DNA from 2 places in the Rhizobium sp. SRI_017 genome. Region 1 is predicted to be linked to the other one. Evidence: riboswitches for the same ligand, from Rfam matches in the RefSeq annotation. Region 1 holds a riboswitch; the other holds the start of a gene.
What was found. Region 1 has a riboswitch for S-adenosylmethionine ahead of metA (homoserine O-acetyltransferase MetA). Riboswitches for the same ligand answer to the same signal wherever they lie in the genome.
Positions count from the first base shown of each region.

Region 1 (4,689 bases):
TGGCCAATGGTTGTCCTCGGTCCTTTCCAGCCACGAGCGTCAGCCGCAACCGGCACGAGCCTATACCCGCGCCGAGCAGCGCGCGAAGGAACAGCGTGATCGCGAGATGCGCGTCTGGAACGACGGCAAGGGCACCATTATCGACATGTGACGGCACGGCCGGGCGACGCGCCACGGCCGAAGCAAGGCGGACGATTTCGTGCCGCCTTTTTTGTTGTCTTGAGTTCGGGAAGTGACGGACGGGCATGCAGTTCACGGGTACGGATCATTACATCGCCGACAAGGACCTGATGGTCGCGGTCAATGCCGCGATCCGTCTGGAAAGGCCATTGCTCGTCAAGGGCGAGCCCGGCACCGGCAAGACCGAACTTGCACGCCAGGTCGCCCGTAGCCTGGGCCTCGATCTCATTGAATGGAACGTGAAGTCTACCACCAAGGCGCAGCAGGGGCTCTACGAGTATGATGCAGTCTCGCGCCTGCGCGACAGCCAGCTCGGCGACATCAGGGTGCACGACATCAAGAACTATATCCGCAAGGGCAAGCTCTGGAATGCCTTTGAGGCCGGCCAGAAAGTCGGGGGCCGGAAGGTCGTGCTGTTGATCGACGAGATCGACAAGGCCGATATAGAGTTCCCCAACGACCTCCTGCAGGAACTCGACCGCATGGAGTTCCATGTCTACGAGACCGACGAGACGATCCGCGCCTCGGTCCGGCCAATCGTCATCATCACCTCGAACAACGAGAAGGAACTGCCGGACGCCTTCCTGCGACGCTGCTTCTTTCACTATATCCGCTTCCCCGATGCCGACACTTTGGCTGCGATTGTCGAGGTCCATTATCCCGGCATCAAGAAGAAGCTTCTGTCGGAGGCGCTGACGCGTTTCTTCGAAATCCGCGAGACGCCGGGGCTCAAGAAGAAGCCTTCGACCTCGGAGGCGCTCGACTGGATCCGCCTGCTGGTGACCGACGATGTCGAGCCCGAGACGCTGGCAGCAAGCGACAAGAACGCCCTGCCGAAACTCCACGGCGCGCTGCTCAAGAACGAGCAGGACGTGCATCTCTTCGAACGGCTGGCCTTCATGGCCAGACGCGAGATGCGATAGGGCGCTTGGCCCGCCGTCAGGCTGCTCTGCGCCCGCCAAAAACAACCGAATTTCCACCCGATTGAAAATCTGCGTCGCCCGGTATAAGAGAAAACCGTGGTGATTTGCCGGCCGGCTTGCAGCCACGTTAAACAACTCGCTAAACAGGGCCACCCGCACTCGGGGACCGTCAGCGATTGTTTATCCGCCGGCGTTAGGAGTGCCCGAAAATGCCGATCAAGATTCCAGACCAGTTGCCTGCCTTCCAGACCCTCGTTCAGGAGGGTGTCTCGGTGATGTCGGATTCCGCCGCCATCCGGCAGGATATCCGCCCGCTGCAGATCGGCCTGCTCAACCTGATGCCCAACAAGATCAAGACCGAGCTGCAGATCGCCCGTCTGGTAGGCGCTTCGCCGCTGCAGGTAGAATTCTCTCTGGTCCGGATCGGCAATCACAAGTCCAAGAACACGTCCGAGGACCATCTGCTCGCCTTCTACAACACCTGGGACGAGATCAAGCACCGCAAGTTCGACGGTTTCATCATCACCGGCGCGCCGGTCGAGATGCTTGACTACGAGGACGTGACCTATTGGGACGAGATGAAGGCGATCCTCGACTGGACCGAGACCAATGTCCATTCGACGCTCAACATCTGCTGGGGCGCGATGGCGGCGATCTATCACTTCCACAAGGTGCCGAAATATATCCTGGCCGAAAAGGCCTTCGGCGTGTACCAGCACCGCAATCTCAATCCGTCCTCGCCCTACCTGCTCGGCTTTTCGGATGACTTTGCCGTGCCCGTATCGCGCTGGACCGAGGTGCTGCAGAAGGACATCGACCCATCTTCCGGCCTCGAAGCGCTGATGACCTCGCCCGACGCCGGCCTTTGCCTCGTTGCCGAGAAGCGGGGCAACCGGCTCTACATGTTCAACCATGTGGAATATGACTCGACGTCACTCGCCGACGAATATTTCCGCGACCAGGCGGCCGGAATCCCGATCAAGATGCCCGCCAACTATTTTGCCCATAACGACCCGACCCAGGTGCCGCTCAACCGCTGGCGCAGCCATGCGCATCTGCTGTTCGGCAACTGGATCAACCAGGTCTACCAGACGACGGAATTCGATCTCTCCAAGGTCGGGATTCCGGCCAGGGTGCTGGAGGAGGCGTAAGGCGCAGTGTTCATTCCCTTCTTCCTCGAGCTCAAGGCAGCCAAGGTCCCGGTGACGCTCCGGGAATTTCTGACGCTGATGGAGGGGATGGACCAGCACATAGCCGACTATGATGTGGAGGGGTTCTATTTCCTCGCGCGTGCGGCACTGGTGAAGGATGAGCGCTTCATCGATCGCTTCGACCAGGTCTTTGCGCATTATTTCAAGGGTGTGGGGGCCGTGTCGGGCCAGCCCGTGATCGACGTCCGCGATCTGCCCGAGGAATGGCTGCGGCGGCTGGCCGACAAGCATCTGACCGAGGAGGAGAAGAAGCTGGTCGAGGCGCTCGGCGGCTTCGACAAGCTGATGCAGACGCTGAAAGAGCGGCTTGAGGATCAGAAAGGCCGGCATCAGGGCGGCTCGAAATGGATCGGCACGGGCGGCACGTCGCCCTTCGGCGCCGGCGGCTACAATCCCGAAGGCGTGCGGATCGGACAGAACGAGTCGCGCCATCGCCGGGCGGTGAAGGTATGGGACGAGCGCGCCTTCAAAAACCTCGACGATTCCGTCGAACTCGGCACGCGCAATATCAAGGTGGCACTCAAGCGTCTCCGGCGCTGGGTGCGCGACGGCGCCGACGAGGAACTCGATCTCGACGACACGATCCGCTCGACCGCCGAACATGGCTGGCTCGACGTCAAGACTCGGCCGGAGCGCAAGAACCGGCTGAAACTGCTGATGTTCTTCGATATCGGCGGGTCGATGGACGACCATCTGAAGGTCGCCGAGGAGCTGTTCTCGGCGGCGAAGTCGGAGTTCCGCCAGCTCGAATATTTCTACTTCCACAATTGCCTCTACGAAGGCGTCTGGAAGGACAACTATCGCCGCAAGACCTCCATGATCGACACGCTGGACGTGATCCGCACCTATGGGCCGGACTACAAGGTGATCTTCGCTGGCGACGCCTCCATGAGCCCCTATGAGATCACCATGCCCGGCGGGTCCGTCGAGCACTGGAACAAGGAAGCGGGCATGGTCTGGCTCGAACGCGTGACCAGCCATTTCCGCAAGGCCGTGTGGCTCAATCCGGTCAAGGAACAGTATTGGGGTTACACCCATTCGATCGGACTGGTCCGCCAGCTCTTCGGCGACCGGATGTATCCGCTGACGCTGGGCGGCCTGGAGGCTGCGGCAAAAGAATTGTCGCGATAGGCTGCCAAGCCCTATATATCCTAGGTCAATCTCGTAATTCCGGAGCAAGACCATGACCGAAGCGGCCAAGACCACCATCGACCAGGCCGAAGTGGACCGCTTCTCCGCCATGGCGGCGGAGTGGTGGGATCCGACGGGCAAGTTCAAGCCGCTGCACAAGTTCAATCCCGTCAGGCTGCAATATATCCGTGATCGCGCCTGCCACCAGTTCGGCCGGGACGCGAAGGCGCATCGTTCGCTCGAAGGATTGCGCGTGCTCGATATCGGCTGCGGCGGCGGGTTGCTCTCCGAGCCGGTGTCGCGGATGGGCGCCAATGTGCTGGGTGCCGATGCGTCGGAGAAGAATATCCGCATTGCGCAGACACATGCCGAGCAGTCGGGCGCCATCGTCGATTATCGCGCCGTGACGGCCGAGGCGCTCGCGGCCGATGGCGAGAAGTTCGATATCGTGCTCAACATGGAAGTGGTCGAGCATGTCTCCGACGTGCCCTTCTTCATCGAGACCTGCGCCGCGATGGTGAAGCCCGGCGGGCTGATGTTCGTCGCCACGATCAATCGCACCCTCAAGGCTGCGGCGCTTGCCATCGTCGCAGCCGAGAATATCCTGCGCTGGCTGCCGCGCGGAACGCATCAATATGAGAAACTCGTCCGTCCTGAGGAGATCGAAGCACCGCTCAACGCCTCCGGCATGGCTGTGACCGACCGCACCGGCGTGTTCTTCAATCCATTCCAGAACCAGTGGAACCTGTCGAAGGACATGGATGTGAACTATATGATCGTGGCCGAGAGGCCGTAATTCCGGCTATTGGGAAGCCCCTCATTCCTCGCCATAAGCCAGTGATGTGCCGGGCAGATAGAGCGAAATCGGCCTGATTTCATAGACTGCGGTGGGATTGGCGCTGCGCAGCTCGCGCGCTGCGGCGACCGCCTGATCGATATCGGGAAAGTCCACGACGTAGAATCCGAGCAGGTGCTCCCTGGTCTCGGCAAACGGGCCGTCGGTGACGACGCCGGCTCCGACACCTCGCAGCGTCTTGGCGCGCGCGGTCGGGCCCAGCCGTGCGGCCGGTCCCAAATGCCTTTCCCGGACGAGACGGTCGTTGATCGCAAGCAGATCGGTCATCAGCGCCGCATCTTCGTCCGGCGTCCAGGATTCCACGACGCCTTCCGCGTGATAGGCGAGGATTGCAAAATACATCTATGACTTTCCTCATCGACATAGCCGTCCGGGCACGGAAGCGGCC
Region 1 covers NZ_JBYCZP010000016.1:91,733-96,421, reverse strand. Annotated here, with positions in the region: gene AC2YI2_RS27430 (hypothetical protein) at 1-151, shown strand, start outside; gene AC2YI2_RS27425 (AAA family ATPase) at 246-1,103, shown strand; SAM riboswitch at 1,190-1,267, shown strand; gene metA (homoserine O-acetyltransferase MetA) at 1,313-2,254, shown strand; gene AC2YI2_RS27415 (vWA domain-containing protein) at 2,261-3,445, shown strand; gene ubiG (bifunctional 2-polyprenyl-6-hydroxyphenol methylase/3-demethylubiquinol 3-O-methyltransferase UbiG) at 3,498-4,241, shown strand; gene AC2YI2_RS27405 (YciI family protein) at 4,263-4,643, opposite strand.

Region 2 (4,689 bases), on a different contig from region 1:
CCTGGCTGTTCTTCCTGCCCTTTATCCTCGCCACGTCCTTCACCGTGCTCAACCTCTTCATCGGTATCATCGTCTCGGCCATGCAGACTGAGCACGAGGCCGAGGTGAAGGAAGCGCAGGCGGAAATGGAGGAGGAGCAGGCGGAAATCCTGCGCGAATTGCGCGAGATCCGTCGCGAGCTTACCGAACTACGCCAGGCGAAGCAGGGCTGATGGACTATTCTGCCGTGCCCCTGAAATGCTTGGAAAGCTTCAGGCCCTGCGCCTGGTAGTTCGAGCCGACGCCGGAGCCGTAGAGCGCCTCCGGCATTTCGTCCATATGCTCATAGACGAGCCGGCCGATGATCTGGCCGTGATCGAGGATGAAGGGCACGTCGTGGCTGCGTACCTCGAGCACCGCCCGCGCGCCGGCACCGCCCGCCTGGGCATGGCCGAAACCGGGATCGAAGAAGCCGGCATAGTGGACGCGGAATTCGCCCACCAGCGGATCGAAGGGCACCATCTCTGCCGCATAGAGCGGCGGCACATGGACGGCCTCGCGGCTCACAAGAATGTAGAACTCGTCCGGATCGAGGATCAGTTCGTTGCGGCCGCGGCTATAGATCGGCTCCCAGAAGTCGTAGACATCGTGGGCGGCCTTCACGTCGACATCGATGACCGCCGAATGCCGCTTGCCCCGATAACCGACAAGGCCGTCTGCACCGGTGCCCTTAAGGTCGATCGACAGCGCAATCGACGAACCCGATATGGCGGGCGTGTCGCTGGCGACCAGCGTGTCGGAGAGATGCAGCGCCAGCATCTCGTCTTCCTTGAGCAGCGATTGCCCATTCCTGAACCGGATCTGAGAAAGCCGCGAGCCGCGGCGCACGACGATGGGGAAGGTCTTCGGCGAGATTTCGAGATAGAGCGGGCCCTTGTAGCCAGCGGGAATCTGGTCGAATTCCTGCGCGTAGTCAGTGATCACGCGGGTGAAGATGTCTAGCCGGCCGGTCGAACTCTTCGGGTTTGTCGAGGCGGAAAGCGTAGTCGGCAGGTCGAGTGTTTCGAGGATCGGCACGATGTAGACGCAGCCGGTTTCCAGCACCGCGCCCTGGGCGAGGTCGATCACATGCAGCTTGAGCCGGTCGAGCTTGTCCGCAACCCGTTTCGAGGGTCCCGGCAGGAACGAGGCGCGCACGCGGAATGCCTTCGAGCCCAGCCTGAGGTCGAGGCTCGCCGGCTGGATCTGATCGGTATCGAGAGGGACGTCGGCGATGAGCCGACCTTCGTCGAACAGTGTTCTTATTGCGCGATCTGCGAGAATGCCGGCCATTTCGTCTCCCTTTGCCGGGACAATAGAAACCTCGTCCAATTGACGCAAGCGGGCAGATGGAGTAAGCCCGATCTGTCCCGTGGTGATTTGGCCGGCCGGCTTGCAGCCACGTAAAATAAGTAGCTAAAAAGGCCGGGTTCGTTGGAAACCGGCCTGCTTTTTGCGGCCGGTTTTTTGATGTCTGAAGGTGATGAAATGAGCAAGAACTGGCGGCCGGCAACCAAACTCGTCCACGGCGGCACCCTGCGTTCCCAATATGGTGAAACCTCGGAAGCGATCTTCCTGACCCAGGGTTTCGTCTATGACAGTTCCGAGGCCGCCGAGGCGCGCTTCAAGGGCGAGACGGAGGGCTTCATCTATGCCCGCTACGGCAGCCCGACCAATGACATGTTCGAAAAGCGCATGTGCCTGCTCGAAGGCGCCGAGGATGGCCGTGCCACGGCATCCGGCATGGCTGCCGTCACCGCCGCGATCCTTTGCCAGCTCAAGGCGGGCGATCATATCGTCGCTGCGCGCGCGCTCTTCGGCTCCTGCCGCTGGGTGGTCGAGACGCTGGCGCCGAAATACGGCATCGAATGCACGCTGATCGACGGCAAGGATCTGTCGAACTGGGAAAAGGCAGTCCGCCCGACCACGAAGGTGTTCTTCCTGGAGAGCCCGACCAATCCGACGCTCGAAGTCGTCGATCTCGCCGGCGTTTCCAAAATCGCCAACCAGATCGGCGCCAAGGTCGTGGTCGACAATGTCTTCGCGACACCGCTCTTCCAGAAGCCGCTTGAGCTCGGTGCCCATATCGTCGTCTATTCGGCGACCAAGCATATCGATGGCCAGGGCCGCTGCCTCGGCGGCATTGTGCTGTCGGACAAGGAATGGATCGACGCCAATCTGCACGATTATTTCCGCCATTCCGGCCCGGCCATGTCACCGTTCAACGCCTGGGTTCTGCTCAAGGGTCTCGAAACCATGGCGCTGCGCGTCAAGCAGCAGACGGAGAACGCGACCAAGGTGGCTGATTTCCTCGCCAACCACAGTGCCGTGTCTCGCGTCATCTATCCGGGCCGCAAGGATCACCCCCAGGCCGATATCATCGCACGCCAGATGACCGGCGGCTCGACACTCGTTGCATTCGAACTCAAGGCAGGCAAGAACGCGGCCTTCGCGGTTCAGAACGGACTCGAGGTGATCAAGATCTCCAACAATCTCGGCGATGCCAAGAGCCTGATCACCCATCCGGCGACGACGACGCACAAGAACCTCACCGAGGATGCACGCGTTGAGCTCGGCATTTCACCGGGCCTGCTGCGGCTGTCGGCGGGTATCGAAGATGCCGACGATCTGATCGAGGATTTTGATCGGGCGCTGAGCAAGATCGGGAAATAAAGACCCCGCCCCAAACCCCTCCCACAAGTGCGAGGGGTTTGATATGCCTCGCGTCATGCGACTTCGCGCCTCCACTTGAGACGCTGCTTTTGGTGCGGGCGGTGCGGCGAATTAAGTCCTGCCTCTTTTGGCGGCGGTGCGGGGAGGCCTCGCGCTCGATCACGAAGCGTGGTAGCGCTACCACACTCGTTGAACAGTTGTACGACAAAAGGCCGGAATGGAATGCTTCGGCCTTGTCGCTGCAGCGCGTGGAGCGCTAAGACTCGGGCGATCCACTAGCGTGCTGGAAGCCCGAATGCCTGAAAATTCCGTCAAACGCCGCCTGCGTTCGCAGGACTGGTTCGACAATCCAGACCATATCGACATGACCTCGATCTATCTCGAGCGCTTCATGAATCAGGGGATCACCCCGGAAGAATTGCGTTCCGGGAGGCCGATCATCGGGATCGCGCAATCGGGCAGCGACATCAATCCTTGCAATCGCCATCACATCGAGCTCGCGAAGCGCGTCCGCGACGGCATCCGGGATGCCGGTGGAATTGCCATCGAGTTCCCGACCCATCCGCTGTTCGAGAACTGCAAGCGGCCCACCGCAGCGCTCGACCGCAATCTCGCCTATCTCGGGCTGGTGGAGTTGCTCTACGGCTATCCCTTCGACGGCGTGGTGCTGACCACCGGTTGCGACAAGACCACGCCATCCGCGCTCATGGCGGCTTCGACGGTCGACATTCCCGCTATTGTGTTGTCGGGCGGGCCGATGCTCGACGGCTGGCATGACGGCAAGCTTGCTGGCTCCGGCCTGGCGTTGTGGCAATCGCGGCGACGCTATGCGGCCGGCGAGATCGACCAGGAAGAGTTCATGTCGGCGGTGCTCGATTCCGCCCCGTCGATCGGCCATTGCAACACGATGGGCACGGCCTCGACGATGAATGCGCTGGCCGAGGCGCTCGGCATGTCGCTGACCGGCTGCGGCAACATCCCGGCCGCCTATCGCGAGCGCGGCCAGATGGCCTATCGCACCGGCCGACGCGCGGTGGAGATCGTGCATGAGGACCTGAAGCCGTCGGACATTCTGACGCGCGAGTCCTTCCTCAATGCCATCAGGACCAATTCGGCGATCGGCGGCTCGACCAACGCCCAGCCTCATCTCGCCGCCATGGCCAAGCATGCCGGCGTCGAGCTTCATCCCGAGGATTGGCAGGTCCACGGCTACGACATCCCGCTGCTCGCCAATGTGCAGCCGGCGGGTCAATATCTTGGCGAACGGTTCCATCGCGCGGGCGGCACGCCGGCCGTCATGTGGGAACTGCTCCATAACGGCAAGCTGAGCGGCGACTGTCGCACCATCACGGGCAAGACCATGGCGGAGAATCTCGTGGGACGCGAGGCCAGCGACCGTGAGGTGATCTACACCTACGCCGCACCGATGATGGAGCGCGCCGGCTTCCTGGTTTTGAAGGGCAATCTCTTCGACTATGCCATCATGAAGATGAGCGTGGTTTCCGACGACTTCCGCCGGCGTTATCTTGAAGAGCCGGGCAAGGAAGGTGTGTTCGAGGGCAAATGCGTGGTGTTCGACGGGTCCGAGGATTACCACGCCCGCATCAACGACCCGGTACTGGGTATCGACGAGAACACGATCCTGGTCATCCGCGGTGCCGGACCGAAGGGTTGGCCGGGTTCGGCCGAGGTTGTCAACATGCAGCCGCCGGACCACCTGCTCAAACGCGGCATCAAGAGCCTGCCGACGATCGGCGATGGCCGGCAGTCGGGGACGGCGGACAGCCCGTCGATCCTCAACGCTTCGCCCGAGAGTGCGGCCGGCGGTGGTCTCGCCTGGCTCCGCACCGGCGATGTGATCCGCATCGATTTCAACCACGGCCGCTGCGACATGCTGGTGGAGTATGCCGAGATCGAGCGGCGCAAGGGCGACGGCATTCCCGCCGTCCCGGCGGATGCCACGCCCTGGCAGCGGCTCTATCGCAGGACGGTCAATTC
Region 2 covers NZ_JBYCZP010000018.1:4,963-9,651, forward strand. Annotated here, with positions in the region: gene AC2YI2_RS28500 (ion transporter) at 1-212, shown strand, start outside; gene AC2YI2_RS28505 (2'-deoxycytidine 5'-triphosphate deaminase) at 217-1,311, opposite strand; SAM riboswitch at 1,381-1,459, shown strand; gene AC2YI2_RS28510 (O-succinylhomoserine sulfhydrylase) at 1,507-2,691, shown strand; gene AC2YI2_RS28515 (IlvD/Edd family dehydratase) at 2,987-4,689, shown strand, end outside.
Region 2: another riboswitch for S-adenosylmethionine. It lies ahead of AC2YI2_RS28510 (O-succinylhomoserine sulfhydrylase); the one in region 1 lies ahead of metA (homoserine O-acetyltransferase MetA).